Regions from separate parts of the Neobacillus sp. OS1-32 genome, predicted to be linked through region 2. Evidence: riboswitches for the same ligand, from Rfam matches in the RefSeq annotation. Region 2 holds a riboswitch; each other region holds the start of a gene.
The links. Region 2 has a riboswitch for cobalamin ahead of RCG24_RS06940 (ABC transporter substrate-binding protein). Riboswitches for the same ligand answer to the same signal wherever they lie in the genome.

Region 1 (10,662 bases), 820 kb from region 2:
TGTGAGCGTAAGCGGTTAGTTTCGCTTCTTTACCTGACCCGATGGAAGCGAGAAAAACATCAACGCAAGTTCCGATATTGGCCCCGAGGACAATTGCGATCCCTGTATCTAAATGCATCGTTCCTGCTGTAAGAAACCCCATAACAATCGCGGTTGTTGCTGTACTCGACTGGATAATGGCTGAAAGAATGATACCCGTCACAACCGCATACAAACGGTGTTTATCGATGGTCAGCAGCCATTCATTAATCAAATCCATATCCTTTAACGGAGCAGCCAAGTATTCAAAGCCGCGAATCGCCGAAAACACAACAGCAATTCCTAATAAAATCAATCCCATGCTACGCAGATTTTTCTTTTTCATAAGGGCAAGAATAGCCCCGATAATCGCGATCGGAATAAGATAGGATTCAATATTAAAGGTAATTAATTCGGTTGTCATCGTGGTGCCGATATTGGATCCTAAAATAATTCCGATTGATTGCGGGAAGGTAAGCAGCCGGGCTGAGACGAATCCTACGGTAATAATCAAAACGGCGGAACTGCTTTGTAGCAAAATAGTGATAATAATTCCTACTAAAACCCCTTTCAAGGGGGTATCCGTTACGTTCAGAATCCATTTTTTCAAAGAATCTGCAGATAGATTAAAAAGACCTGACCTTAACAGTGTCATGCCGTAAATAAACAATCCTATGAAAAGTAAAAAAAGAAATAACTGGACCATGAACTCACATCCTTCTTCCATCAATATATGAGGTGGATTGGAGGGACATGTCCAAAAGATGAACCTGCCTGTCACTGCTTGTAGAGATTCCACTCCAATGGAATGAAAATTTCTGATTATTGTTAAAACTCTGTCAAATTGTTATAATAGTAAGAAAGTTTTAAAAATAGGGGGAGTGGTGCAATTGGAGAATGTAACACTTAAGCGTTCACTGGGACTATGGGCAATTGTCGGGCTTGGATTGGGGTATATGACACCAACCGTTGTGTTTGATACGTTTGGAATTGTATCGGATGAAACAAATGGCGTTGTTCCTATGGCCTACCTAGCTGCTTTAATTGTCATGTTATTCACGGCGATTAGCTACGGAAAAATGGTACGAGTATTTCCAAGTGCCGGATCAGCCTATACGTATACGCGAGAGACGATGAACCCATATCTGGGATTTATGGTTGGCTGGACAGCCTTACTTGATTATCTTCTTCTCCCAATGGTAAATGCCCTTATTATTCGCCTTTATATGGAATCATTTTTTCCTAATCTCCCGGCTTGGATATGGGTGGTTTCCTATGTTGCGATTGTCACGATTTTAAATGTCTGGAGTATGGGTAAAACCTCTAATGCAAATGCAACTCTGGTCATTTTTTCTCTCTTCCTGATTGTCGCCTTTATCGTACTTGCCTCTATTAAGCTTACCAATGGAATGGGCCAAGGAACCATTTTTACTTTAACACCTTTATATCATTCCAATGTACAACTCGGAGCGGTTTTAGCCGGGGCAACCGTTGTCTGTTTTTCCTTTATTGGATTTGATGCGATAACGATGTACGCCGAAGAGGCGGTTGATGAAAAAACACTGCCAAGAGCGATCATTTTAACGGTTTTAATCGGTGGAGCGATTTTTCTAGTTTCATCCTTTTTCGCCCAAGCCTTGTTCCCCAATCTAGCAAACTTTAAAGTAACCGACAACACTCTGCCTGAGATTGGATTGTTCGTTGGCGGCACGATTTTCAAAATATTTTTGGTTGCAGGGGGATTTGCCGCAACAGCTGCATCTGGGCTTGCCTCACATGCAAGTGTTTCTCGGCTGCTATATGTAATGGGGCGCAATGGGGTTCTCCCGAAAAAGGCTTTTGGTTATGTTCATCCGAAATTTCGCACACCGGCATTTAACGTTATTTTGGTCGGTATTGTTTCATTGCTAGCGATTACTCCTTCACTTGAGTTAATCGCATCCGTTATAAATTTTGGCGCACTCATTGCCTTTACATTCGTCAATTTGTCAGTACTTGCTCATTTCGTCTTTCACCAAAAGAAATATAAAACAGGAAAAGACTTTTTCAATTATGTCATCATGCCGCTCCTTGGAGCCGGAACGACGGGAATCTTGTGGTATCACCTAAGCGCGGATGCCCTGATTGGTGGGATTATTTGGGTCATCATTGGTTTAACTTATATGGTTATTCAATTGAAGATCTTTAAGACGAATATCACAAAAGTGAATTTTGAGGAGACTGATCAGACTTCATCACTTACATAACACGAGTGATTGGGGATAAGTGCCTGTCACTGCCTGCAATTTGTCGGGGATTCATCGATAATTTTGGGGTGGTGCAGGCACTTTTTTTGTATGTCCAATAAAAAATGTTATTTTAGGAAAATAGTGGAAATAATATAGTTAGTAATAATGTTGGAGGATGTTGCATTTTGAATGTAGTTTACGCATTAATTTGGCTGTTTGCATTTTTTAAATGGGGTGACCTTAAGAATTGGCATAAGTACTATCCTACCTATCTGTTCTTTTTGCTGGGGGATTTTTTATATCTCTATTTATTATCTGACTGTTACCCGATGTGGAAGTATAACCCGCAAGGAATCGATGAAAATATCGGATTGACTAATGCCCATGTCTCTTTCTCAATTATGGCTATTAAATATCCCACCACCACGTTTATTTACTTATCCAAATTTCCGGAAAAAAGAATCAAACAAATATTGTATATTACCGGCTGGGTATTGCTTTACATTGCTAATGAATTAGTCGATAACTTTTTTAACCTAATCAAGTATTACAATGGATGGAATCTTGCCTGGTCCATCTTGTTTAATGTCGTTATGTTCATCACCCTTAGAGTCCACTATACCCGTCCATGGCTGGCATGGCTTTTCTCTTTCGTCTTTGTTTTGTTTTTATGGAAAATATTTGATGTTCCGAACGACGTGTTTAGGTGAAATACCCTAACGTTTTTTTAAGGCAATCGTTTCAGCAAATACCTAAAATTGTAAACAGTGAGAACCAACCAGCTTTTGTAATATGATTGGTTCTCATTATTTTTTTGTATAAGAGTATTGGGAAGACCCTCGTTCCTCCAGGCTACTTGAATAGTTCAGGATAAACAGTTTTAGCTACCAGCTCTACTGCTTCGCCGATTCTTGGGCCTGGGCGGGACAGGATGTCCGGGTCTAATTGATAGACGTTATTTTTTTGAATGGCATTGATCGTTTTCCACCCTTTTCGAGCTTTGATTTCGCCAATCGGGTCTTTTGTATAATTCACCGTCGTGACAATGATCTCGGGGTTTTGCTTGACCACATCTTCTTCTGAAAGTTTTACCCAGCCTTCTTGTTTAGCAAAGACATTCTCCACCCCTGCTTTTTGCAGGATTTCCTGCTGGAATGTATTTTTTCCGGTTGTATAAATGTCTGGTGACGGGCTGATTTCGAAGTAGACCCGCTTTTGTTTCTCTATGCCTTGTAGTTTTTCTTCGACATGTTTAACTTGTGACTGAATCTCTTCAACAAGCTGTTCGCCTTTCTCTTTAACCCCCATGACCTCAGCAATTTGTGCGATATCGCCATAGACATCTTCAATAGTAGTAGCCGATTGAATCACAAAAACGGGAATGTCGGCATCTTCCAGCGGTTTAAGCGCGTTTTTATCTCCAATTGTATAGGCCAACACTACATCAGGCTTGAGTTCGATAATTCTTTCAGCATTCATTTTAACAGAATCAGATACCCGCTCAATCTTACTTGCCTCTTTTGGATAGTTATCAAAGTCAGTCACACCGATGATTTTATTACCGGCACCCAAGGCGAATAATATTTCCGTGTTGCTTGGCTGCAAGGATACGATCTTTTCCGGAACCTTTTTAAAAGTAATTTTTTTCCCTCTGTCGTCCGTTACCGAATACGAAGTTGTTTTTGCTGCGGGCTTTTGCGGATTAGCAGTAGCCGTGCTTTTTTCATTTGACTGACAGCCAGCTGCAAAAACAATCATGATGATCATAGTTAATATGCTGAGTAAATATTTCTTTTTCATTGATTTTGACCCTCCAAGTTCCTTTTTTGTCTTACTGGATAGGATTTACTGATAAATGGAATTTCTCGGATGCCGTTCTGCTTGTTGGTATAAACCGCCATCAAAAACAGGACATTCGCCAGCAAGTGAGTGTAGTCGAACAGAATTTCCGGAATTTCTTTTTCGAGACTCAGCTTATGTAGAGCTCTGACAGATTTTTTGGCTTCACTCCTGCAAGTATGAAGAACACAGGCGGCCGTCGTTCCATAAGGAAGCAGGAACTGATCAATGCGATCTTTCACCTCAGCTTCATAAAAATCATACATCATGCTTAATCGTTCTAAATCTTTCTCTTGAATGGCAAGCTTTCCCCGTGCTGAGCCATTAAGATGGTAGGCCATGGGAAGCAGATACAGTAAATCTTCGTGGATAATCGGGATATCCTTTGTTAATGACGCGGCCAAGCCAATTTTCGTCGTTAATGAATCGGTCCGGATTTCAAAATCGACGGTCGAGGCTGACTCACGCATAAAGGGATAACAAAGAAATCGCAAGTCTTTTTTTGGCATGATTACTCTCCTCCTTGTAATTTTATTTTTGTGAAACACCTGCGATATCAAGTTCCTCGGAAGAAGAGTAAGACAAATATATAAAGATGGTTTGTTTATTTAAGTTATCCGACCGACAATTTGTTTTTAAATACAAAAAAGCCGCCCAGATAAAAAATTGGCCGGCTGTAGATTCTTGCTAAAATATGTAAGAACCAGATGAAATCTGCCGTACAATCCTCTTATCTTCCGAAGAGCATAATACGTTCAAGAATAGGCAGGTCTCCTGGCTTGTGCATCATTTTACTCTAAGAACCTTCCCATTTGCCTGAAGTTGAGTCTTTGACTCTTTGACAAACAGTGGCTATTTCTTATTTCATCAGCACTTACAGTTGCGGAAACAGCTCCGGTATTTCACCGGATTCCCTATTAAGCTAACGAATTAGCAACCTATTCCCTGCAAGCTATATTCACTTAAGAAATAGTGTACACTTTATTTGCTGAAAAATAAAGAAATTTGTGGAATACTTGGAGATTGGTAGAAATTTTTGTGGTATTAATTTTAGGTGCGCCAATTGGAACGGATAAGACGCCGATTGAAAGGAGCAACGCGCCAATAGGAGCGGGAAAAACGCCAATTGAAAGGAGCAAGGCGCCAATAGGAGCGGGAAAAGCGCCAATCAAAAAGTGCAACCCGCCAATTGAAAGGAGCAGCGCGTCAATAGGAAAAAGGCACTATGTGAAAAATTCACAGAGTGCCTAACAGCCATTGTCATGATTTCATGATTAGATCATTTTCTTGTTTTAGTTTGTTTTTAGCGATATTAATCATCAGCTTGATGCGATTGACCTGGTTTACTTTGCTGATGCTAGAGTCATAGTCGATCGAAATAATGTTGGCATTTGGATATTCCTTCTTAATGCCGTTAAACATGCCTCTGCCGATAACGTGATTTGGCAGGCAGCCAAACGGTTGGACGCAAACGACATTATCAACGCCGGAGTCCATTAACTCAACCATTTCTCCCGGCAAGAGCCAGCCTTCCCCCATCTGATTGCCGATACTTAAGAAGCGTGATGCTTTTTCCGCCACTTCGGAAATTTTTAGTGGAGCTTCAAAGCGCTCGCTTGCTAACAGAGCCTCACGGATCGGACTGCGATAATATTCAATCAATTGAATCGCTACTTTTCCAATGGCAATATTCAGTTTGGATTTACCAAAGTGCTCCACCTTATATTTCCGGTTGTAAAGCCCATATAAGAAGAAATCAATAAAGTCCGGAACAACGGCTTCGCCGCCTTCTTTTTCGATGGTTTCAATCAGCTGGTTGTTGGCATATGGGTGGAATTTAACAAGTATTTCACCCACGATTCCGACCCGCGGTTTTCGCTCTGGAATCATTTCAATTTCGCTGAAATCGGCAATGATCTCATTAATCACTTTCTTATATGCGCGCATCGAGAACGCTTCTAACAGCTGCTTGCTGGATTCTAGCCATTTTTGATAAACTTTTTCGGTGCTGCCGGTGACTTTTTCATAGGGCCTGACGGTAAGTTTCAATCGCATGAGCAAATCACCGAGACAGGCGGCAATTACCATCGATTTGGCGAGCGTAGGGGAGATCTTAAATCCCGGCTGATTCTTTTTCTCCATCCCGCCGCCGTTTAAGGAGATCACAGGAACTTGAGGCATTCCGGCATTCCGCAACGCCTTCTTTAGCAGCGCGAAATAGTTGGTTGCCCGGCAGCCGCCGCCGGTTTGCGACATAATCACAGCGGTTCGGTCCAAATCGTATTCTCCGTTCTTCAAAGCGCCGACAAGCTGACCAATTGTGATGACCGCCGGATAACAGGCATCATTGTTGACATAGCGTAATCCAACCTCGACATCGGCATCTTTGACATCCTGCAATATTTTTAAATCATATCCATCGAGAGCAAACGCCTTGGCAAACAGATCAAAATGACTGGGCAGCAGCTGCGGTGCAAGGATCGTGTATCTTTTTTTATCACCTTTGGCAAATTTAGGCGGTCTGATTTTCGCTGTGTTCTGTTTATGCTGTAATTCTGGATGATTTTCTCTCTCTTCAATGGCTGCGTTTAAGGAACGAAGACGAATCCGTGCTGCTCCCAAATTGCTGACTTCATCCATCTTTATCCACGTATATAACTGATTGCTTTCCTCCAAAATTTCCTGTACCGCATCTGTTGTGATCGCGTCCAGCCCGCAGCCGAAGGAGGTAACCTGCAGCAGTTCGAGACAAGGTTCTTTTTTAACCACATCTGCCGCCTGATAAAGTCGGGAGTGATAGGTCCATTGATTGACGACATCCACCTCCAAATCCTCCGGAGCCAGCTGGACAATCGCGTCCTCGGTTAACACGGCGAACCCCAATTTATTGATCTCACCCGGAATGCCATGATTAATCGCAGGGTCAATATGATACGGATGCCCCGAAAAGACAATCCCTTTTCGCTGTTCTTTGCGTAATTGAGCAATGACTTCCTCGCCACGTCTGTGCAGCCATTCGGTATAGGCCTCTTTTTCAGCCTGGGCCTTCTTAAGAGCCCTTTTGAGTTCGACTTTTGGAATGTCCTGAAAACATTCACTCAGATTTTTCAACAGTGCGGCAGGATGATCGATCGTTAAGAATGGGTTTAAGTATGTTACTTGATTATCAATAAAGACTTTCTCCAAATTCACCCTGATCACCTCAGGATAGGAGGCCACAATCGGACAATTGTAATGATTTTGCTGGGCCTGATTTTCCCGTTTTTCAAAAACAACGGACGGATAAAAGATGGTCTTGACGCCTTTTTCAATCAAGTTCAAAATATGACCATGTGAAAGCTTGGCTGGATAACAGACAGATTCTGACGGAATGGTTTCAATCCCTTTTTCAAAAATGGCCTTACTGGAAGGGTCCGATAAAACCACCTCAAAACTTAATTCGGTGAAGAAGCGGTGCCAGAACGGATAGTTATCAAACATATTTAACACACGGGGCAGGCCGATTTTTCCTCTTTCCGCTTCATCGCCTTCAAGGCAGACACGGTTAAATACTTTATCCAATTTTTCTTCAACTAAATTGGGATATGGACTTTTTTGCTTTTGCTTTCCGGCCCCCCGCTCGCAGCGATTCCCCGTAATGAAGGACCGTTTGTCAGAGAATTTATTCACGGTAATCGGACAGTTATTCTCACATTTACCACAGCGGCGGTGGAACGTTTGCAGGGTAAAATTGCCGAGCTGTTCCACCGGTAGCAGCGAAGACACCGATTGTCCATCCCATCTTTCTTTGGCAATCAGGGCACAGCCGTAGGCTCCCATCAATCCCGCCATATCCGGACGAATAACTTGTTTACCGGTAATTTTTTCAAACGAGCGAAGGACGGCATCATTGAGGAAGGTTCCTCCCTGGACGACCACATGATTGCCGAGCTGTTCGGCTGATTTGAGCTTAATGACTTTGTAAATCGCATTGGAAATGATCGAATGTGCCAAGCCGGCGGAAATGTCGGGAATGCTGGCGCCTTCTTTTTGCAATTGTTTAACTTTTGAATTCATGAACACGGTACATCGTGATCCGAGGTCGGCTGGTGCCTCCGCCATTAAGGCCATTTCAGAAAACTCCTGGACACTTTTTTCCAACGTTTCTGCAAAACTTTCGAGGAACGAGCCGCAGCCTGACGAGCATGCTTCATTCAGTAAGATTTGGTCAATCACGCCGTTTTTGATTTTGATACACTTCATATCCTGGCCGCCGATGTCAATGATAAAGTCGACATCCGGCTGGAATTGCTTTGCCGCAGTATAGTGGGCCACCGTTTCAATTTCCCCATCGTCAATCCGAAAGGCTGCCTGAATTAATTTTTCGCCATATCCGGTTACGGTGGAACGGACAATTTTCACATCCACCGGCAGCGCTTGGTACAGAGCCGTTAAGCCTTCACGGACGGTTCCAATCGGGTTCCCTTTATTTTTTTCATAAAAACGGAACAGCACTTCATCGGTTTCACCGGTTAACACCATTTTCGTTGTCGTCGACCCGGCGTCGATCCCTAAAAAAGCGTGACCGGAATAGGCTGACAGCGGACTTTGTTTTACTTTTGCCAAGGAATGGCGGCTTTTGAATGCTTCATAATCTGCCTTTGAACGGAAGAGGGGCTCAAGCCGTTTGGACTGGTCGACATTGACAGCTTGATCCATATTCGCAAGGATTTGAATCAGTTTGTCCACTTCAATTGATTCATTATTATTGCTTTCCAGGGCCGCCCCGATCGCGACATAATAATGCCCGTCCTGACTGTATAATATATGTTCACCGGTCAGCTTTAAGGTATGTATGAAACTCTTTCTCAGTTCCGATAAAAAAGTTAACGGACCGCCTAAGAAGGCGACATTGCCGCGAATCGGTCTGCCGTTTGCAAGTCCGGCGATGGTTTGATTGACGACCGCCTGAAACACAGATGCAGCGATATCTTCTTTTCGGGCTCCTTCATTTATCAACGGCTGGATATCCGTTTTCGCAAATACACCGCATCTTGAGGCAATCGGATAGATTTTTTCTGCGCCTTTTGCCAGTTCATTTAATCCAGCGGCATCTGTATTTAGCAGGGTGGCAATTTGGTCGATGAACGCCCCCGTTCCGCCGGCGCAGGCAGCGTTCATTCGCTGCTCAATTCCGTTTGTAAGGTAGATGATCTTGGCGTCTTCACCGCCCAGCTCGATAATGACATCAATATCATTTTCGGTCGATTTTACCGCTTCCGTGCAGGCAACGACTTCTTGAATAAACGGGATACCCAGCGGTTCACATAATCCAAGGCCTGATGAACCACTGGCATTCATTTTCAGTTTTGCATAAGGAAATCGCTCAGACACCAGACGCAACAATCTTAATGTGGTCGTTTTGATATCAGAAAAATGCCGTTGATAAAATTTAAAGACAATTTCATTTTGGTTGTTTAAGGCAACGAGTTTGGCTGTTGTTGAGCCAACATCAAGGCCAACTTTCAGTTCCATGGTTCCCCTCTCCTTGAAAACATCATGTCTTTTTATAAGCTTGCTTTGGTAAAAGAAAAAGCAAAATCCTCCTTGAGAAACACACCTTTTTATTAGTTTGTTTCACGAAAAATAATCATCGGGCAACTAGGAAAATCATGTCTTTTCTGAGTTTGCATCGGAAAAATAGCGATCCAATAAAAGATCAATTCTTTTTTCCATTTCAGGAAACCGAAAACCGGTCACTTTTTCATACAATGGTTCAATCAACGCAGGCAAAAACGTTGCCCCTAATAGATTAGACATAATGATAATGAGCGTTTCCGGTTCTGTTTTGCCGATTAATTGTTCAACCGTATGCTGCATTTTCTTTATCCCGAATGCTTTCATAAAATGGATAAATTCCTTTTGACTGTCAAAAATGATGGTCCCTTCGACAAGCATTCGCTGTGCAATAAAGGGATATTGATAATAGGCATTGATGTATTGAAGCAGAAATTGCTTTAACCGCTGTCTTGGTTCGATCGAATCATCATCCAATATGGTGAACGTTTCCTTTAGGGAATCGACGAGGATTTGGATCACCGCATTGATTAACTTATCTTTGGAACCGAAATGATAATTGACAAGGCCAACGTTTACCTTTGCTTCAGAAGCAATTTTCCTCATCGTTACGCCTTCAAAGCCTTGTTTTTTAATCAGGTTCAAAGTCGCTTTGAGAATAAGCTCCTTCTTTGTGAATTCCGATTCTGTGATATTATTCATTTTTATCCCCGATTTCTGTTGTGTTTTAAACATTGTTTTAAACACTGTTTAATCTAACTATACCAATGTTTTACAAGGTGTTCATGACAACTTTTTGAACTTTTTAGCAAACTTTGCCACTAGTGGTAATGGTTAATGGAATCAGCAGAGGGTGGGCCAAGCTGGGGTCTAGTTACCCAAAAAACGAAAATGGAGATTTGTTCGGGCAGCAAGGAGCGATTTACCTATCCGAAAAAGGTCTAGGTTAGCTCAGGTCAACTGAGAATCAAAAGAAATAAAAAAGAGGTTTTAGTTTTTTCTAAAACCTCTCATTTAAGAC
Region 2 (10,662 bases):
AAATAATTCATTATTCAAGAGGGTCGTTACACAATCCAACAGGATAATATCATGATCGTTTACTGACGAAGCAACGTCCCCAATATGGATAGCTTGCTCCAGCGTTTTCCATGGAAGTTCCGCTGTTTCGCGATCTCGTTGATGCTTGGTAATCCTGGCTGCCATTTCGGGATCGGTAGCGATGCCAGTGGCAAGATAGGTAAGCTGCCCGCCTGTTTCTACTGCCACTTTTTCGGCAAGTCTTTCGGCAAAGCTGCTTTTGCCGCTCCTTACTCCGCCAGTGATGAATATTAGAGAAGTATCAGGAAATAAAAAATTCAATGCTGCCACCTCCAAGCCATAATACTAGGATGAATAACAGAGCGGTTTTAGCCAGTATCGCATTTACCTTTAAAATATGATCGGCCTTAATCGGGGATAGTGGTTCCCCCATTTTTGCCCGATCTGACGCGTAACCCTTATAATAATTCTTTCCGCCGAGCTGAATACCTAAGATGACGGCAACAGCCGCCTCCAGCCAGCCGCTGTTGGGACTTGGGTGTCTTTTGGCATCACGAAATAAAATCGACCACGCTTTCTTGTAACTCATGCTCTCGGGACGGTTGCCCAGCAGCATGATCATTCCAGTTAACCGGCTGGGAATCCAATTGAGAAGATCATCCCATTTCGCTGACGCCCAACCGAACTCTTTATAGCGCTCATTCATATATCCCACCATGGAATCACATGTATTAGCCGCCCGGTAAACCATCGCCAGCGGGGCACCGCCAATCAACGCCCAAAATAACGGGGCTGTGACACCATCACTTGTATTTTCCGCAACCGTTTCGATCGCTCCCCTGGCAATTTCCGCTTCGTTCAGGTTGTCTGTATCCCGGCCGACAATATAGGAGAGCTTTTTCCGAGCTTCCGTGAGGTCGCCTGCTGTTAACGGCTGATACACCTCAATTGAGGCCTCCTTTAAGCTTTTTTCGGCAATAGTGGTGGCAATGATGACGGCTTCGACGATCATCCCGACAAGCGGATGGATTGTATAAGCGGCCAAAACCACAGATAAAGTAATGGTAAAACTTATCAATAAAACGCTACCAAGCATGGCTACACCTTTGCTTTTTTTCGCACGGCCCCGATTCCATCGTTTCTCCAAAAATGCAATCAATGTCCCCATCCAGCGGACCGGATGCGGCCAATTTGGAGGGTCACCAATCAGCTTGTCAATAACATAAGCAATCGTAATCGAAATTAAATGATAGCCGAACATGCTTTTTTCCTCTTTTGCGATTTTTGAATGGCTTTTATTGTACACTGATAAACTGCTTTACTAATCATTTTCCCTAAAGGGGTGATCGTTCCGGCAAAATCTAGTGCCATGCCGGTTTGCGTTGCTGCCACAAGAATGCTGTCGGTGGATGTGCCGGTTGCAATCGTTCCCGTCACTTCATCGACTACCTGTAAATCATGCAGTGCCTTCACTTTCGCTTCGGTTGCCGTCATAATACTTTGAATAAACGCTTCCTCGCTCAGGTCACCATTGACAAAAACCCATGTATTAATCGTCCCGGGCACGATTTCAAATGTGTGCAGCTCGCTTTTGGAGGCATCAACGGCATTTCCAACACCGGCGGTCACGACGGCAAAGAGAGAAAAGCCATCAGTTTCGAAAACTTGATATTCGACATCTTCAAGCGTTACGGCAGTCATCATTCCAACTGTTTCAGATGGTTCAAATCCGTTTTTCCGTAGGAAATCGGCCATATCTTGGCGAAAATCACTGCAGTTATAATCTTTATCAACATGACGGTTAACAAAAGCCTGATACCAGCCAGTTCCCGAACCAATCACACCTGAGGACATCGTTCTTAACGGCACAGGGGACTTCAAGAAGATTAATTCATCAGCTTGCTGTAACATACCTTCTTGAATGACAACCAGTTGTGCTGATTTTTGCCGTTCTGGCAGCAGCGCCATTTGTGGGGCGGCCACCTTTGGATGAGGGAATTTATGAATATTTGTTCGATAGACAGCGCGAATGGTTTCTTCTCTTAATACCTCATTAGGTTCGCGATTGACTTTGATAACGCCTTTTTCGAGCAAAAGCAAGCGGTCACAATAAAGACCAGCAAGGTTTAAATCATGGAAAATCGATATTACCGTTAAATGATTCTCGGTTGTCCATTGTTTGAGCAGGTCGAATAATTCCTTTTGGTAGGATAAATCCAGGTGGTTCGTGGGTTCATCTAACAATAAGATTTCCGGTTCCTGGGCCAATGCCTGGGCGAGAAACACCCTTTGTTTTTCACCGCCGGATAGTTCTTGGATGTTTTTGTTTTGTAACGTGGAGACGCCGATATGCTGCATCACTCTTTGAACAACCGCTTCATCCTCGTCCGACCATGTCTGAAACAAGCCTCGTTGGTGAGCATATCGTCCAAGCGAGACGGTTTCCTTTACCGTATAGGAGAAGGATTGCGAAGAATGCTGTGAAAGAACAGCGACCTTTTGCGCCAACTGTTTTGGACTGTATTCTTTGAGCCGTTTGTCATCAATCAAAATCTCTCCTGCTTGAAACGGCAGAATTCCGCTAAGCATTTTCAGCAGGGTTGTTTTACCGCTGCCATTTGGACCGAGGATTCCGAACAGTTCCCCTTTTTCTACTCCGAATGTAATATCTTTTAATACTGCTTTCCCTGAATAACCGCCTGATACATGTTGTACGCTAAGCATCATTTTTACCACTTCTTTCGATTCTTTTTCTCTGCAGTAAAATAACAGCAAACACCGGTGCACCAATTAATGAAGTAATGACGCCAATCGGCAATTCAGTTGGGGAGATAATTATCCGCGAAACCAGATCAGCCAAGATTAAAAAGCCGCTGCCGATAAAAATCGATAATGGCAGCAAATGTTTATGGTCCGGTCCCCAAATAAGCCTCGTCAAATGTGGAATCACCAAGCCGACAAAACCGATGGTGCCTGACACCGCAACTGCCGCCCCAGTTAAAATCGAACCGGCCGAAAGGACAATTAGCTTTCGTTTTTGAACGTTCACTCCAAGATGGTGGGCCCGTTCTTCGCCAAAAGACATGGCGTTAAGTTCCTTGGCATTGAAGATAAGGATGATCGAGCCAATGATAAAAAATGGCAGGATAATTTTAATATATACCCAGCCGCGCATCGAGACGCTGCCAAGTAGCCAGCCGATAATTTGCCTCAGTTCATCGCCCGTTAAAGCAATCATCAACGATATCATGGCACCTAAAAACGAGCTAAAAATGATGCCGGTCAGAATGATCGTTTCTACCCGCATCGAGCGTTCAATTTTACGAGCAAACATCAGAACACAAAAAATCGTAATAAAGGAAAATACAATACTGAATAACGGCAAAGTAAAAGCACCAACAAAAGGAATGGTAAGGTTGAAAAATAAGGTGATGACGGCCCCTACCGATGCCCCGGACGAAACGCCTAGTGTATACGGGTCTGCCAACGGGTTTCGGAGCAGCCCTTGAAAGGCCGCCCCTGCAATCGCAAGGGAGGCGCCAACAAGACCCGATAAGATGACTCTCGGCAAACGGATATTCATGACAATGCTTGAATACATCGGATCGATATGTTCCGCTCTGAGCGTGCCAAATAAATTACCGGTGATGATTTTTATAATAATCGGGATTGGAACAGAGACAGTTCCAATGGCAATTCCTAATAAAATGGCAAGCAATAAGAAGATGCCGGCGAGTAAATAGGCTGTTATTTTATTATTTAAAAACTTCCGGATAGACAGCCTTGGCAAGATCCTCTACTCCTTCAATAATTCTTGGTCCTGTACGGGTTACTCGGTCTGAATCAACATCGTATACTTGTTTAGTTTTCACAGCTGTGACATTTTCCCAACCCTTACTCGCTAACACTTGCTGAACCGGATTTTTTACATAGTAACCATATGTTGTCAGAATGACATCCGGATTACGTTTAATCATGGCTTCCTGATCAATCTTCACCCAGCCGTCTTGATCACTTATAATGTTTTCCGCGTTAATCGCTTTTAACATTTCATTCATGAACGTTTTGTTGCCTGGTGAATAAATTTCTGGAGCGGGCGCAACTTCAACTAATACTTTTTTCTTCTCTTTGATTCCCGCTGCCTTTTCTTTGATCTTTGCCAGCTTATCTTTCATACTAGTCACCAGTTTGTCTGCTTTCGTGACTTCACCGGTTGCTTTACCAATCATGGTGATGGAATCAAAAACTTGTTCGAAGTTCTGCGCATCATTGACAACTAAAACGGCAATCCCGGCATCTTTCAATTGTTGAATACCATCTTTAAAATTGAGGGCTGTTGATGCATGTGCCAGCACCAAATCAGGCTTTAGAGAAATAATTTTCTCGACGTTAATTTCTTGACCGCCGATTTTCTCTTTTTTCGTCACTTCTTTTGGATAATTATCAAAATCAGAAACTCCGACAATCTTATCTCCTAGCCCTAAAGCATAGGAGATTTCCGTGTTGCTTGGGATTAAAGAGACAATTTTTTTCGGCTTTTTCTTGATAATAACATCATTTTTTAAACCATCTTTTACGGTCACCGGAAAGGAGACCTGCTCTGTTTTTTGATCATTATTCGCTTTATTGTCTTCTTTGCTTTGTTCTTTGTTTCCGGAACACCCCACAAGAACTCCTATAATCAATATGAATGCAAGTATTAATGAATATAGTTTTTTCATGTCTGTACCCACCTTCTAGTAATTGTGACAAGCGCTATTCGTACCTTACACCCTAATCAAGACTGCGTTTGCATCTCCACAAAAAAACATCCTCCTATCTGTGGAGGATGTTGGTATGATTAGATTCATTTACCAAAAATCAGTAAAAGCATTCCAGTCTTCCACACCTCCCTATCCTCGTAGGTTTATTGGCGTAAGAAAATAGGCAGGTCTCCTGGCTTATGGTCATCGCTTCCTATGTCTTCCCATCAAATTGACAGTGACATGATATAGGCAGCTCCCATTTACAGTGGCGGGACCGCGTTGGTTTTTCACCAAACTTCCCTTTTAAGCAAAATCTTTTTGAAAGATTTTTTTAACACCTATTTTTCGAATATTTCCTTGTCAACGTCATTATAGAAAAAGTCTGCTTGTTTGTATATGTTTTTTCGACTTTTTTTTCTTATTCACGTTAAGTTTCTAAATTTCGACACAATCTTTTCGATTCATTTATTCACTGTCTATTTTATATCAAACTCCATGTCAGTTATTTTTATACATCTTAATCGGTAGATAGATTTCAAACTGGAGGTTTCCTGCGGCATTTTGCTGTTTTGGGAAGATTTCAAGACTTAATGCCTGGTGATCCTGTTCATAACCATATTCCTCCATCCAATTGAACAGACGCAGGTATGTATTTTCAACCTCTTCCGGCCCTCCCAGATGGGTGGTGCGAACATAATATTTTCGTGGAATTGAAAATCCAACCATACCTTCTGGGACTTCTTTAACCTCTTCCACAGGTGTGGTTACATAATAGGTAAATTCCGATTCCCTGCTATGAAATGGGGCTATCAGTACCGGATCTTTTGTCTGAAAAGGCACTTCCTCAAGACGCTTCTCCATTATATCGAAAAGGCGTGGGATGATTTTGGCTTGCGAATAAGTGCCATTCCATGAAATACCGACTACTTTTAACTCTTCTTTTTCTACTATTCTAAATTCCATTTTAACCTCCTCCTTTATAAAAATCTTATTCCTATTATTCTCTGAATATCCCATAAATTCCTGCAAACATTTTAAAATTTCCCTATTTTAAAAAAACTTTTTCCATACTCCGTTTAATTAAAATAGTTTTGGAAATAAATGTTTAACTTTGTTTCAACGCCCTCTTACATTATTTTCCTATATCTTTTTTCGACAAAAAACAGAGGATGAAGTGATCCTCTGTAAGCGGTACATATTACTGTCAATAGCCGATAATTGAGCCATTTTGAATTTGCAGCCTACCAAACGACAGACCTTGCAGCTCCCGCCAAACATAGTTTTTTTCAGCAGCTGTTTGCGGCACGATTCGATCCTGGTAAATTCGAAACGGGACAAAAGACATGCCAATTTTCTCATTTTCGATATTTAAGTGCAAAATACCCGTTTGCGCTGCGTTTCCTCTAACATAGTTTGGAAAAAGGAAGTTGCCTAACGAATAGGCTATCGGCTTTCCTTTATAATATTCAAACCCCTGGAGCACATGGGGGTGGCTGCCAATGACTCCGTCAGCTCCAGCGTCAATCATGTTCCTTGCCCAGTCTCGTTGGAACGGTTCCGGCGAACGATTCCGTTCAATTCCCCAATGAATAAAGACAAATAGTAGGTCAGCGGCCGCTTTTTCGTTTTGAATCGTTTCTTCCATCAGGTGAATGTCATAGCCACTTGCTAACCCTGGTTTTATAGCTGTTGCGACCCATGAACCTTCGGGAAGAACCCGGGAAAACGCCAGAATTTTGACCGTTTTTCCTTTAATCATGTAGGTTCTTGCGGAGTATGCTTCCTGCTTGTTTAATCCACCGCCGACATAATCAAGTCTGTATTTTTTTAAATTGGCGATGGTATCGGCAAATCCGGATTGCCCAAAGTCCAACGAATGATTGTTGGCCAAGCTGACCAGCTGGAATCCGGCATTTTTTAAACCGGACAAAGCTTGCGGATCAGACCGAAACGTATATTGTTTGTCTTGCTTATTGCCTCCGGTGGTGATCGACGTTTCCAGATTCACGACATTTACATCACTGGAAGCTAGCTCTGGCTTAATGTTGACAAACGGATAGTCAGGCCCTTTTTGGCGCACAGTTTGTTTCACCGACCAATCAAACATAACATCACCAGCAAACGACAGCTTAATCGGTTCATTACTCACTGCGATAGTTTTCGGGTCAACCTCCGGTACAATTTGATGACTCTCTCTGGCAGCATTTTCCAAGGCAAGACAAATCTGATAGCTACTGTCTGGATTGATCGATACTGGTTTGAAATACTTCCCAAATAACTTAGTTTCAATAAAATAATGAAAAAAAGAACTAGGTCTGATTTGAACATTTTCCTCTGCTCTAACTGTTTGGGTGAAAATGGCTTGATAAATCCAAGCAAAAAAAATGATGAAACTAATAACTTTATGTTTATTAATCATAACTTCCTACCTTGTTTCTATGATTCAGTTTAGTCGGGAATGCGGCGAGCTTGCGCAAAGTCTTGAAGCTGCTAGTTTTTTGTTTTGTTAACATTTTTCATCACTTGGGATTCCCATTTTTTCCAAGGGATTAAATTTTTTAAGCGAATCGTCAGTTTAACTCCTTTCCCGATTGGAAACCGAAAGTTCGGCTCCTTCATTGTAGAAATCTCCGCAACTTTTTGTGCTACTTCCCTTGGATCGCCAAATCCCTCTTCCCCTGCTAAAATATAGTCTTCCAGTTTTTTCATTAGTATGAAATACGGGGATTCTTCCTGAGAAGGCGTCACCTGCCTGCCGGTTGACCAAATACTTGTTTTGTATGACCCTGGCTCTATCAAAATAACATCAACACCAAAAGGTTTCATTTCCAAACGTAGGCTTTCGCTCCAGCCCTCAAGCGCATGCTTTGAGGCACAATAGGGAGACAACCCCGGAAATGCCACGATGCCGCTAATACTGCTCATATTAATAATCTTCCCACTGCCTTGCCTTCTCATGTAGGGAAGAACGGTTTTTGTCACAGCAATAACGCCAAATACATTTGTCTCAAATTGCCTGCGGTATTCCTCTAAGGGAAGCTCCTCGACAAAACCGCCAGCTGCATATCCCGCATTATTAACAAGGACATCCACCCTGCCTAACGTTTTGAGAAAAGTGCTTAATTTTTCAATCGAAGTCTCGGATGTCACATCTAGCTCGTGAATGGAAATGTTCGCCTCGAGATTTTGGTTTTTAGCCTGTTTTAATAAATCGCTGCCTTTTTCGAGATTTCGCATTGTCGCAATCACCTGAAAACCCGACCGGGCCAGCTCCAGAACAGTTAAAAGCCCGAACCCGCTTGAAGAACCGGTCACGATCGCAATTGGTTGATTCATTTATAGATCCCTCCTATATTTATCAATATATCAGACAAAAGGCAGATATATTGATAAAATTGCAGATATCCCTTCGATATCTGCAAATATATTTACGAAAAAATTCAGCAGAGACAATATGCATATTTCTTTACAAAAATTTTAAGTCCGCTTTCATAAAATAAGCGGACTTTTCTAGTTTCCAAGGTTATTTCACTCCCAGTGGCAGCTGTAAATCAATCTTTTTTCGCAGTTATCTGACTTAAAGCCATTATTACATACATCTTAAAAAGGACAATATTCCAAATATAAAGGAATATCGCCCAATAAAGATATTATTTACTTTAATACCCATTTACGAATGGCCTTTGCCACGCCATCCTCTTCATTGTCAGCAGTAACCCAATCTGCATGCTGCTTGACTGCTTCCTGGGCGTTACCCATCGCCACGCCAATGCCGGCTTCTTTAATCATCGCTAAATCATTCAAACTATCACCAACGGCCATGACATGATTCATGGTAATTCCCAAGCGGTCACAGACCATTTCCAGCCCCTTTGCCTTATTAACCCCCTTGTCATTTACTTCGATATTATTTGGTGCAGAGTTACTTACTTCCAATTCTCCGTTGGATTGAAGTTCGTGAAAGATCTTCTCCCTAATTACCTGGTCATTGATAATAAAGCCAAACTTCATCCATTCAAATGAATATAAGTCTTCCGGCATTTCATTATGCCAAGTGCGCTCCGTGTTAATCGCCCAAAAGGTGGTTTGGTATTGCTGGCTAAGCCGCCACATCCATTCAATTAGTTCTGTTTTTACCACTAACCTTTTTATCAGCTTGCGTTGTTCATCCCAAATTTCACTTCCATTTACGGTGACCAAATAGGAATTGAGTCCGAGTGAATCGGCATATTCATGACAAGTCTGGTAAGACCGCCCGGTGCTAAGAACTACTTTTACACCATTTTCTTGGGCTACTTTGATTGCAAGGCGGTTTGCCGCCGAGATTTGGTGAATGTTATTTAAAAGTGTTCCGTCCATATCTAATGCAATGAGTTTTATTTCTCCATTATTTACATTCATAGTACTCTCTCCTTTCTCTACTTTTATTAGGGTAACATTTTTAGCTCCTTCCAATCAAAGGTTTCAATCCATAAGTTTACATAACATTTTTATAGTAAAAAAACTCTATGAAGATTCATAGAGTTTTAAAACGATTAATTTTGAAACTGAACGGCATGCAGTTTGGCGAATACGCCATCCCGCTCGATTAATTCATCGTGTCGCCCCTCTTCAACAATTCCATCCTCTGTTACGACAATGATCCGATCGGCGTTGCGAATTGTTGCTAACCGGTGGGCAATAATCAAGGTTGTTCGATTTTGCGCCAGTTCATTTAAGGCCTCCTGAATGACCATTTCCGTTTCCGTATCGAGAGCAGATGTCGCTTCATTTAGGATTAAAATCGGCGGATTTTTTAGAAACATCCGGGCTATGGCAATTCGTTGTTTTTGCCCGCCTTTAAGGCGAAGACAGAGGCGTAGTTACACTTATGCCTGATAGGGAGTTTTTATACTTTCCTGGCCAAAAAAACACCTAGGCCAGTTGCGCCTAAGTGCTTCGCTCTTTAATGATGATGGTGGCTGCCTTTTGACGGATTCGTTATCACCCACTCCTCCTCTGGCACTTGAAAATACTGAATCCATATTCCATCCAGGTACTCATTTCCTTTTTCAAGAATAAACGAGATATCCTTATCGGTTTCAACGACCTCATCCTTATCTGTCGGGGTGTCCAGCCTCATATCATAATGGGCATGGTCTCCATGTACATTTGTCACATAAACGCGAAACATCTTGCCCTGGGCATCGTCTTGTTCTAACATTTTCTTTAATGCTTTAGCCGCATTCCGGTTAATCTTAACTTTCATTTTACATCATCCTTTTCGTCAACTTGTATGTGTCAGACCCCATTTTTCATTTTACACTGCTTTTGCGTTTGGATCTGACCAACTGGTAGCCAATAAATAGTATGTACAGCGGAATGGCAACATATATAAAATAGGGAAACCGATGTTGTTCTCTTTTGAAAACAATGTAGATTGCATAGCCTAAAAATAGGGTAATAATGATTCCATATTTCGGCAGCGGTACTTCTTTTAAGCTTGGTATTTTAATGGTACTTACCATTAAAAAACAAATCACAAAGAAAGCGATCGGAAGAATAATGCTTGGCATCTTCCCGTGAAATAACGTTAAAAAGGTTAAGATCCCGCCGCCAGCAGTAATGGGCACTCCGGAAAAATACTTTAGCGATGATTTAACCGCGTTTATATTGAACCTTGCTAAACGATAGGCACCAAATAACGGAAAAAGACCGGCAATCGCCATCCCGAAAACACCGAACGCTGAAAAATAGGCATAATACGCCATCATTGCCGGGGCAACCCCAAAGGTAACGATATCTGCCAGGGAATCCAATTCCTTCCCGAGATCGCTTTGCACCTGCAGCATCCTGGCAACTCGCCCATCCATACTATCAAGCATCATCCCAATTAAAATGAGAATCGCCGCATTTTTATAGTCCCCCACCGCCGAAT
Region 3 (10,662 bases), 1.5 Mb from region 2:
GATGACTGTATTTTTCGGTTCCTTTTGCAATCGTTCCAGAAGCTGTTCCAAATTGCCCTTGATCGCTACTATTTCACCTTTATATTGGGGGAAAAAAGCTAAATGGCGCTCCCCGCCTACTAATCTCTCACTTTCATCAATCCATCTCTGATAAATGGGCAATAAGCTTTCCGGGCCGCCGTCTCCAATTCCGATTAATTTAACAGACTGGTTCATTGTCGTTCCGCCTTTCCTAAGAAGTCACCTGAAAGGGTATAAAGGCTTGTTTCCACCTTCAGTCCACCACCAATTTCAGCCAAAGCTGATTGGCAGCAGTATTCACATATTAACTGAAAGAACTGGTAATTCCCGATCCTGATCATGATTTCAGCCACTTTTGCGGCTGTATTGGCCCGGACAATGTCCGGCAGAATGGTTTCTTTTACTCCTGCTTCTTTGGCAATTTGGGCAAGAAAGGAAAAATTTATCTCAATCTTTCTCGCATGGACGTTCATTTTCCCTTGCGCAATTTTGGAAAACTTGCCAACCATTCCGACCAGCGATACCTGCTTGATCCCTTGCTGCTTACATTCTTTAAGGGCAAATCCAACAAAGTCACCCATTTCAATAAAAGCTACTTGCGGCAGGTAGGGATACTGTTTCATCGCATATTTTTCACTACGTCCTCCAGTCGTTAAGACGACATGCTTACAGCCTGCTTTTCTAGCTACCTTGATCGCCAAGGAAATGCTTGCTGTATAGGCCTCTGCTGAAAAAGGGACGACGATTCCACGGGTCCCCAATATCGAGATGCCGCCAATAATCCCCAATCTTCCATTAAGAGTTTTTTTGGCAATTTCCTCGCCTTTTGGAACAGAAATCATAATTGATACACCGTCCCCCACACCATACTGCCGCAAGATCTCTCCCGCCGCTGCTTCAATCATTTGTCTTGGGACGGGATTGATCGCCGCCTCTCCTACAGGAATTGGAAGACCTTCTTTGGTGACGCGTCCTACACCCTTGCCTCCATCTAAAGCAATTCTGTCATTTTTCCTCCAGGAAACGGTTGATTGAATGAGCGCACCATGTGTGGCATCGGGATCGTCACCACCATCCTTCATAATTCCCGCGGTTACTTGGCCCTTGGAAATGACCATTTCCTCAATGGTGAATTTCACCTGGTTACCGGCAGGAATCAAAATTGTCACTTCTTCTTGGCTTTCCCCGGTAATCAAGGCGATTAAAGCTGCCTTCGTCGCTGCGGTTGCACAGGCTCCCGTTGTATATCCAAATCTAAGTGGCTGGGTCTGTTGATCTAACATCATTCCACCCTTTCTGCCATAATGGCAATGGCATTTACGGCTGCAACAGCAACCGTACTCCCGCCTTTCCTCCCTTGATTGGTAATAAACGGAATATCTAATTTCATCAGCTCTTCCTTTGATTCTGTTGCCGAGACAAAGCCGACAGGGAACCCAATGATCAATCCCGGCTTTGGTGCCCCCTGTTTTATCAGACGGATTAATTCCAGCAAGGCAGTTGGGGCATTTCCGATTGCAAAAATACCACCTTCCGCTTCCTTTATCCCTTTTCGCATGGCGACAATGGATCTGGTAACATTTAAAGCACGTGCTTCCTTGACAACTCCTTCATCAGTAATATATTCATGGACCGAACAGCCAAATTTTTCAATTCGGCGTTTGTTAATCCCGGCACTTACCATCTTGATATCGGTAACAATTTTTTTCCCCGTTTTGATCGCACGGATCCCGGCCTGAATGGCATCGTGATGAAATCGTAAGCTTTTCCCCAGTTCAAAATCGGCTGTGGAATGAATGACCCTTTGAACGATCGGGTATTGTTCCGCTGTATAGGAGTGACTGCCAATTTCCTCGTCAATTATTTCAAAGCTTCGGCCCTCAATTTTTTGTGGTTGAATGGTATATGGTTTAAACTCCGTTTTAAAATCAATCATGGTTCCCTTCCCTTTCTACACCTTTTAAATGATGAATCACGTCTTCAAACGTCCAATATACGGTTCCATAATCGACAGTAGGGCGTTTGATGATGATCGTATCAATTCCCAGCTCCAAAGCAGCTGTCAGTTTCTCTTCTAAAGACCCGACTTTTCCGCTTTCTTTTGTAATCATCACCGTTGTCTTATATAACGCAAACAAGGCTTTGTTAAATTCCTTCGTAAATGGCCCTTGCATCGCCACGATATTCTTCTGGGGAATGTGTAGCCTTTCACATGTTTCCAAGTTCTCTTTTTGCGGAAGGAGACGGATCACCATTCTGACATCTGGCAATGGAAGAAGCTTATCGGCGAACACTGGAAGCGTCTTGCTTCCGGTTGTCAAAAATACCACCCCTTTTTTCCTTGCAGCAAGTTCTGCTGCTTCTTGATAACTATCGACATAGGAGATGGAGGGGTTGTTTATCCTTACTGATTCCCGTTCAAAGCGGATATAAGGAATCCCACAATGCTTGGCAGCCGCAATCGCATTTATACTGGCTTCTTCCGCAAAGGGATGACTGGCATCGACAATGGTGGTGATCTGATTTTGGGCAATAATATCTTTCATTTTCTCCGCCGTTAACCTGCCAACTCGTACGGAAATTTCAGCATCGTGCCATTCTTTTGCCGCATTGGGCGATACCACCGTCGCGATTTGGGAAAAGCCTCTTGCTTTTATTTGGAGCCCCAGATCCCGAGCATCACTTGTACCGGCAATCAGTAGAATCATCGGTTACCGCAGATGTCTTTTTGACTATTATGTCCATCGTGATGTTGGCTTTCGCCATGTTGACAATGATCATGGTGGTGATCATGATGATGCACGTGGTCATGATGGTGTCCTGGCTCATGATGATGATGGTGGTGCCCCGTATGCTTGCTTGCTTCAAAACGATATTGACAGGTATCACAATTCATTCTGACATCTTCCTTAAGTGCCTCATTGATTCGTTCTTTTAAAATAACTTCCAAGTTTGGATGAAAGCCAAAAAAACCCGCAAGTTTAAACTGACAATCAGGATATTTTATTTTTAATTGCTCTACCATTCTTTCAAGTTCCTTGATTAATACCCCCGTAAATAAGAAGTAGGGAAGAATGATAATCTTTTTGGCTTCAAGCTTTATTAAGCGGTTAATTCCCTCTTCTACTGACGGATCTGTCACGGCAAAAAAGGCGGTTTCAACCCATTTATAATCGAGCTGTTCCCATAATAATCGGGAAATTTTGTATAAATCACTATTGGCATCAGGATCACTTCCGCCTCTGCCAACGACAAGCACAGCGGCTTTGGGATCTGGATTTCTTAGTTCCTCACCACACTCCTCAAGCCGTGTCTGACATATTTCGAGCGCAGCCGGATGGATTCCAATCGGTCTGCCGTAGCTAAAATGAATATTAGGATATTTCTTTTTTGCCTGATCAATGGCATTTGGAATATGGATTTTCGAATGACTGGCCTGCAGCAGCATGATGGGAATCAGCGCAACTTCTTCCGCTCCCTTGGCCACGCAATTTGCAATGCCTTGGTCAATCCCTGGTGCCTCAAGCTCCAAAAAACAGAGTTCCAGCAGAAGTGCCGGATCTAATGAATGGTTCAAATTATGTATAACTCGGCGGACTTGATCATTTGCCTCTTGGTCGCGGCTTCCGTGGGCCACCATTAAAACAGCTTTCACGATAATTCCTCCCCAAAATAACTTTCTTTGTGACCACTTTACTTAATCGGCTTGTCCTTGATGAAGTGCCCATGGTTCATGTTCAGATTTCAGTCTTTCATGTTTAACTAGAGCTTGCTCCGCATCAGTTAGGGAGTATTTTTTTTCATAACCTCTTGGGGTAATCATCTTGTTATCATGAACAAAGGTTGCAGAGTTTCCAATAATGACGGTGGTAAGCATGCCAATTTCATGGTCCAGCATTTCCTTTAAATTGGTGATCACAATTTGTTGCTTTTGCCGATAAGCACTTTTCACCAATCCCACTGGTGTATCAGGTGATTTATATTTTAATAGAATTCTTTGTGCCTCTTCGATTTGACGTGTCCTTTTCCCGCTTTTGGGATTATAAAGCGCAATAACAAAATCGGACATTGCCGCGGCCTCTAAACGTTTTTCAATGATCTCCCACGGGGTTAAGTGATCGCTTAAACTTACGGTGCAGGAATCATGCATGATCGGGGCTCCCAATAAGGACGCACTTGAGTGAATCGCGGAAACACCTGGAATAATTTCTACTTCAACTCCTGTCTTGCCAGACCACCCTTGCTGGGTCAGCACCTCATATACCAGACCGGCCATTCCATACACACCGGCATCACCACTTGAAACCACAGCTACCTTTTTCCCGGTTTTGGCCAACTTGACAGCTTCTTGTGCCCGTTCCACTTCCTCCGACATTCCCGTACTGACGATTTCCTGTGTGGTAATTAAGTCTTTAATAAGGTTCACATAGGTTTTATAACCAACGATGAAATCACTCTCTCTTACGGCATCTATCGCTCGTTTTGTCAAATGCTCCATACTTCCCGGACCGCAGCCAATCACAAATAATTTTCCCTTCATCATTTCCCCTCCATCTTTTCCTTTCAATACAAAAAAGCCTTAGTCCATCGGAGGTGGCTAAGGCTTTTTAACAGTAGCGAATGATACACGTCTTTAACTGCAACGCTATCACTATTCTTCCCTCCGAAGAACAAGATACAACGTAAAAGCAGGTTTCCTGGCTTCGCTTCATCCTACTCTTGTCCCTTCCCGGTTTTCCAGTGGAATTCTACAATTTCGTTTGCGTTACAGTAGCGGGGGCTGCATCGGTTTCTAACCGATTTCCCTTTTATCTCCTTAAAACGGAGCACTTTTACGTATTACCTATTCACTTTTTTAAAGGTCAGTATCATTAAACAGCAACATTTGACAATTAACAAGTGAACAATTTTTGTCAAAAAATTCACAACTGGCTAGAACTTAGATATGACTTGTTATCGAGGGATTTTTGAACTTTCTGTCACAAATATTCCATGGACAACTCGAAAAACACAAGGCTATACTTAGTGATAACAATTTAATCATGGGAAAACGGGTGTTGATTAATTAATCAACGTAAAAGGGAAGCTGGTTAAATTCCAGCACGGTTCCCGCCACTGTAATTTGGAGCAGTCCGCAAGAAGGCCACTTAGTCAATTTAAAACCTTGACTAGGGAAGGCGCGGTTCTGCGATGACAATGAGTCAGGAAACCTGCCTGTTTTTCAAGTTTTAACTGCCTACGGGATATAGGTATGTTCAAAATGTCACAAAGCCAAAGCATTCTGAACTAACCTAACGTTCAGAATGCTTTTTTTTACAATTTAAAGGAGTGAGAGAAGTGAAGAAAAAACCTTTTCGGAGGACTGTCCCCATTTTAGTATTAGCGGCTACGATCTATTTTTGGCTTAATTCGTATCAATCGGCTTATGCCATGCATATTGCTGAAGGATTTCTGCCATTGAAGTGGGTGATCATCTGGTGGGCTATTTACCTTCCTTTCCTTTTTGCCGGAATGAAAAAAATTCACAAGCTTGTTGCCGATGCACCTGAAGTGAAAATGATGCTAGGTCTGTCCGGCGCCTTTGTCTTTGTGCTCTCGGCCTTAAAATTGCCCTCTGTTACCGGGAGCAGCTCCCATCCGACAGGAACGGGTTTAGGCACAGCCTTATTCGGTCCCATTGTCATGAGCGTACTTGGATTCATTGTTCTGTTATTTCAAGCTCTTCTGCTTGCTCATGGAGGGTTAACAACGCTCGGTGCAAACGGGTTCTCTATGGCGGTTGCCGGTCCGTTTGTTGCCTATTGGATCATACAGCTAGGAAAACGTCTCGGCCTGTCTTTCCGTGTCTCTCTTTTTACGGGAGCCTTGTTAGGTGATTTGGCTACTTATTCTGTTACTTCGTTCCAATTGGCATTAGCCTTTCCTGCGGCAACGGGTGGAGTGGCAGCGTCTTTTTTGAAATTCTCCAGCATTTTCTTAGTTACACAGCTGCCGCTTGCTATAAGTGAAGCTATCTTGACGGTCATCGTGATGAATTTACTATTTAAATACAATACTCAAGTATTAAAACTATTAAAAGTTCCTTTCAGAGAGGAAGCTAACCTATGAAAAATAATGCGTTTTTAATTCTTGTTTTTATCTTCATTACTGCTATTCCGTTTTTCATCCATGGTCAAGCGGATTTTTCCGGGACGGATGGACGAGCAACCGATATTGTCCATTCTCTGAAGCCAAATTATAAACCGTGGGTCAATTACCTTTGGGCCCCGGCAAGCAGTGAAGTTGAAAGTTTCTTATTTGCCGGTCAAGCTGCTATAGGTGCCGGTGCCATCGGTTTTATTATCGGGACCTATCGAGAGCGCAAAATTCATGACAAGGATATGAAGTGATATATAGCGATGTTGTTAATTGACCAGTACGCCTACCATAACCGTTTCAGCGATATTCACGCCTTTGACAAAGTTACTTTTTCGCTGTTTATGCTTTTGTTCTCTTTATTCGCAAGAGACATGAAGGTAAGTTTCACAGTTTTTCTGATTTCGAGTATCATGATCCTTCTGGCAAGGATTCCTATAAAATATTACATAAAATTATTAGTTCTTCCGATTACTTTTATTCTCTTGGGATTAATTCCTCTAATGGTTAATTTCTCCCTGAATGCGATACCCGGCAGCGAAATTATTTTTGATATTTCAATGGGGAAACTGTTCATCTATGTAGATATGTCGAGTGTAAGGGCAGCCTTTCAACTATTTATGGTTTCTATTGGCAGCATTAGTTGTTTATACCTGCTCATTTTAACCACGCCACTCGTGGAAATTCTATATTTATTAAAAAAGTGGCGGATCTCTCCGCTTTTCATTGAAATGATTGCGATCACTTACCGTTTTTTATTTACACTAATTGAAACGGCTGCGGAAATTTACCATTCGCAGTCTTCCAGGCTGGGGTATACTTCGTTTAGAACTGGCTTAACCTCTTTGGGATACTTAACGACTGCCTTATTTTTAAAAAGCTTTCAGAAAGCGGCTAAGCTACATCAAGCTGTCGAATCCCGTGGCGGATATGGAGAGTTTATCGGCAGTGAAAGAGAGTACAGCCTTTCCTTACTAAATTTGGGTGTTTTTATGATTGTCCTGTTATTGCTCGTTTTGCTATTCACCTTTTAAGGAGGAACCCCTTATATGACAACACCTATTATCACAACTAACAATCTTATTTATCGTTATGGGGATGGTACGGAAGCATTAAAGGGGATTTCCCTCACCTTAAACCAAGGAAAAAAAATAGCCATCCTCGGGAACAATGGAGCAGGAAAATCCACTTTCTTTTTACATTTGAACGGAATTCTTAAGCCTTTATCAGGGTCAATTACCTTTAAAGGGGAGAGGATCCAGTATACGAAGAAGTATTTACAGGCGCTAAGACAAAAGGTAGGAATCATTTTTCAAAATCCGGATGAGCAATTATTTTCTCCAACTGTATTTGAAGATATCTCCTATGGGCCGCGAAATTTGGGACTGACCAAAGATGCCATCGAACGCTTGGTTCACTGGGCGATGAAAGAAACTGGAACTTTAGAACTGCAAAAAAAAGCCACTCATTCCTTAAGTATTGGCCAAAAAAAGCGTGTTTCCATTGCCTGTGTGCTTTCCATGGACCCCGAACTCCTAATCTTGGATGAACCAACTGCCGGTCTGGACAGCTATTATGCGAAAAAGATTATTAATCTTTTAAATCAAATTAACCGTGATGGAAAAACCATTGTCCTCTCGACCCATGATATCAATTTTGCTTTCGAATGGGCGGATGAGATTATTATCTTACATGATGGCAAAGTTCTTGGAAATGGGGGAAGGGAGGAAATATTTCTCCAGAAAGACCTTTTTCAAAAGGCAAACCTAGAGCGGCCGATGATTCTCGACCTTTATCAATTTCTTATTGACAATGATTACTTTCCTACACAAAAACAAATCCCGCGGACAAAAGAAGATCTTTTGAAGCTGTTGTCAATCAGTACAAGTCGTATCTTGAAGAATGGTCAATAATCACAAAATACCCACCCCTCATAAAATAATCTAAACCAACTTTTGCTGTTCAGTTTATAAAAGGAACAACCCCCTCTATCCAGGCGTATTATCGGAGGGGGCTGTTATTCATTAGAAATGATTCTAAATAAAACGGAAATTTCCTAATAGTTCTAGCCTTCTTTGAACGAATTCTACATTTTCTCTTTCTAAGATTATTGATTTTTTTAAACAACCATCTTTACCTATTTTGTTGCTTGGTGTACAGCTTCCATTACTTGACTCGTGGTTTGCATTTGCAGCACGGTCTTGGTAAGCTCCTCCATAGCCGTTTTTTTCAATTTGCGAATTTGTGAACGTGCTCTCAGAATCGATGTAGCACTCATTGAAAATTCGTCAAGACCGAGACCAAGAAGAAGTGGGATGGCGGTTTCATCGCCGGCCATTTCGCCGCACATACCTGCCCATTTTCCTTCAGCATGGGCTGCATCAATTACCATCTTTACCAATCTTAAAATCGATGGGCTATATGGCTGATACAGGTAAGATACACCCTGATTCATGCGGTCCGCAGCCATCGTGTATTGAATCAAGTCGTTGGTACCGATGCTGAAGAAATCAACCTCTTTAGCAAATTGATCGGCTAACACGGCTGTAGAAGGGATTTCCACCATGATTCCCAGTTCAATCTGGTCGGAAACTTGCTGCCCGTCCGCAAGCAGTTTCTGTTTTTCCTCGGTAAATATTTTCTTTGCCTCCCGGAACTCATCAAGGGTTGCAATCATCGGGAACATAATTTTTAAATTGCCATAATTGCTGGCCCGCAGCAAGGCACGCAGCTGTGTCCGAAAAATATCCTGTTCGATTAAACATAAACGGATCGCCCGAACCCCCAAAAACGGATTCAGTTCTTCCGGCAAACTCAAGTAAGGAAGTTTTTTGTCACCGCCGATGTCCAATGTCCGAATGACAACCGGCTTGCCATTTAAGCCTTCAAGAACAGCTTTATAGGCATTAAATTGCTCCTCCTCCGAAGGTAGTTGATCCCTGCCCATGTAGAGGAATTCTGTTCTGAAAAGCCCGACTCCTTCGCCACCATTTTCGATGACCGCCTTTAAATCGTTGGGTGAACCAATGTTGGCCACTAGTTCAACATGGTGATTATCCGCAGAAATCGTTTTTTCGTTTACTAGCTTGGCCCATTCTGCTTTTTGCAGCTCATATTGTTCAGAGATTTTACCGTACTCCTCAACCAGGTCAGCTGCAGGGTTAATATGCACTTCCCCCTTTAGACCATCGACAATGACCAAATCGCCATTTTTTATTTCGGCTGTTGCTGTTTTTGTTCCAACGACTGCAGGAATTTCCAGTGAACGGGCCATAATCGCCGAATGCGAGGTCCGACCGCCAATATCGGTTGCAAATCCTTTTACAAACTGACGGTTTAATTGTGCAGTATCAGATGGTGTTAAGTCATTGGCAATCACCACAACTTCTTCAGAAATCATGCTTGGATTCGGTATTTGAACCCCCAGCAGGTGGGAAAGAACACGCTTCGTTACATCGCGGATATCTGCTGCCCGTTCCTTCATATAGTCGTTATCCATTTGCTCGAACATGCTGACAAACATGTCTGCTGTTTCTTTGAGGGCAGCTTCAGCATTCGTCTTTTCTCCAGTTATTTTTTCTTCGATCGGTCCAGTTAGCTCAGGATCGCTTAAAACGAGCAAATGTGCCTCAAAAATCGCTGCCTTATCGGCGCCCAATTTTTCTGCAGCATGACTTTGAATTAATTTTAACTCTTCCTTTGATTTTTCCAGTGCCGTACGAAACCGTTCCACTTCTGCATTTCCATCGTCAACGGTCTGTTTTTCAAAAGACAGATCAGGTTCAACCAGCAGGTAGGCTTTGGCAATCGCAATTCCGTTAGAGGCAGCTATTCCTTTTAAAGATTCCATTATTTCGCAATACCTTCTTTCATCATCATTTCTTCCAGAGCTTTTAAGGCATCATTAGCATCACTGCCGTCAGCTGAGATGATAATATCTGCCCCCTTGCTAATGCCTAAAGACATGACGCCCATAATCGATTTTAAATTGACGGTTTTTTCCTTATATTGCAAATTAATATTCGAATTAAATTTACTGGCCGTTTGAACTAATAATGACGCCGGACGTGCATGAATACCTGTATCTGAAGTTACGTTAAATTGTTTTTCTGCCATTTTATCTCATTCTCCTATTGTTTATTAGTTAACTTGAAACATCTAAAAACGAGTGTAAAAATACCATTTGTTCCTGAACCTCAGGATGATATACATTCAGGTTGGTAATGGCCTTTACCTTATCCCTCGAGTTGCAAACTGCATTTTGTATGTCGAGCTCCCGTTTTAAATTTTAACACGGGATAGGGCCTCTTCATCAGCAATGATCGTAACGGAAGGATGTTTTTGCAAAATAGAAGCCGGGAAGCCTTCGTTGACCTCGAGATTTAACAACTTAAACAACGCCTCACTTTTTTTGCTTCCCGAAGCCAAAAGCAAGATTTCCTTACTCTTCATGATGGTTGCAATACCCATCGTTATCGCTTTAGTTGGAACCTCATCCTTATTGGC

Region 1: linked by a shared signal. The riboswitch ahead of RCG24_RS11005 (ATP:cob(I)alamin adenosyltransferase) and the one ahead of RCG24_RS06940 (ABC transporter substrate-binding protein) in region 2 are both predicted to bind cobalamin.
Region 3: linked by a shared signal. The riboswitch ahead of RCG24_RS14170 (energy-coupling factor ABC transporter permease) and the one ahead of RCG24_RS06940 (ABC transporter substrate-binding protein) in region 2 are both predicted to bind cobalamin.

What each region holds. Positions count from the first base shown of each region.
Region 1 is NZ_CP133263.1:2,167,474-2,178,135, reverse strand. Features, by position in the region: gene RCG24_RS11025 (Na/Pi symporter) at 1-724, opposite strand, end outside; gene RCG24_RS11020 (APC family permease) at 909-2,264, shown strand; gene RCG24_RS11015 (CBO0543 family protein) at 2,432-2,956, shown strand; gene RCG24_RS11010 (ABC transporter substrate-binding protein) at 3,099-4,046, opposite strand; gene RCG24_RS11005 (ATP:cob(I)alamin adenosyltransferase) at 4,043-4,594, opposite strand; cobalamin riboswitch at 4,832-5,042, opposite strand; gene RCG24_RS11000 (hypothetical protein) at 5,109-5,336, shown strand; gene RCG24_RS10995 (acyl-CoA dehydratase activase-related protein) at 5,346-9,599, opposite strand; gene RCG24_RS10990 (TetR/AcrR family transcriptional regulator) at 9,735-10,343, opposite strand.
Region 2 is NZ_CP133263.1:1,348,397-1,359,058, forward strand. Features, by position in the region: gene RCG24_RS06920 (bifunctional adenosylcobinamide kinase/adenosylcobinamide-phosphate guanylyltransferase) at 1-321, opposite strand, end outside; gene cbiB (adenosylcobinamide-phosphate synthase CbiB) at 302-1,261, opposite strand; gene RCG24_RS06930 (adenosylcobinamide amidohydrolase) at 1,243-2,724, opposite strand; gene RCG24_RS06935 (FecCD family ABC transporter permease) at 2,717-3,790, opposite strand; gene RCG24_RS06940 (ABC transporter substrate-binding protein) at 3,756-4,721, opposite strand; cobalamin riboswitch at 4,908-5,102, opposite strand; gene RCG24_RS06945 (GyrI-like domain-containing protein) at 5,244-5,708, opposite strand; gene RCG24_RS06950 (CapA family protein) at 5,950-7,164, opposite strand; gene RCG24_RS06955 (oxidoreductase) at 7,236-8,081, opposite strand; gene RCG24_RS06960 (Cof-type HAD-IIB family hydrolase) at 8,400-9,146, opposite strand; partial or broken gene RCG24_RS06965 (ATP-binding cassette domain-containing protein) at 9,281-9,595, opposite strand; gene RCG24_RS06970 (iron-sulfur cluster assembly accessory protein) at 9,691-9,993, opposite strand; gene pssA (CDP-diacylglycerol--serine O-phosphatidyltransferase) at 10,040-10,662, opposite strand, start outside.
Region 3 is NZ_CP133263.1:2,847,905-2,858,566, forward strand. Features, by position in the region: gene cbiE (precorrin-6y C5,15-methyltransferase (decarboxylating) subunit CbiE) at 1-216, opposite strand, end outside; gene RCG24_RS14145 (cobalt-precorrin-5B (C(1))-methyltransferase) at 213-1,307, opposite strand; gene RCG24_RS14150 (precorrin-8X methylmutase) at 1,304-1,954, opposite strand; gene cobK (precorrin-6A reductase) at 1,950-2,729, opposite strand; gene RCG24_RS14160 (sirohydrochlorin chelatase) at 2,726-3,676, opposite strand; partial or broken gene cobJ (precorrin-3B C(17)-methyltransferase) at 3,734-4,561, opposite strand; cobalamin riboswitch at 4,691-4,870, opposite strand; cobalamin riboswitch at 5,057-5,254, shown strand; gene RCG24_RS14170 (energy-coupling factor ABC transporter permease) at 5,452-6,129, shown strand; gene RCG24_RS14175 (energy-coupling factor ABC transporter substrate-binding protein) at 6,126-6,410, shown strand; gene cbiQ (cobalt ECF transporter T component CbiQ) at 6,420-7,190, shown strand; gene RCG24_RS14185 (energy-coupling factor ABC transporter ATP-binding protein) at 7,206-8,069, shown strand; gene ptsP (phosphoenolpyruvate--protein phosphotransferase) at 8,294-10,006, opposite strand; gene RCG24_RS14195 (phosphocarrier protein HPr) at 10,006-10,272, opposite strand; gene nagB (glucosamine-6-phosphate deaminase) at 10,438-10,662, opposite strand, start outside.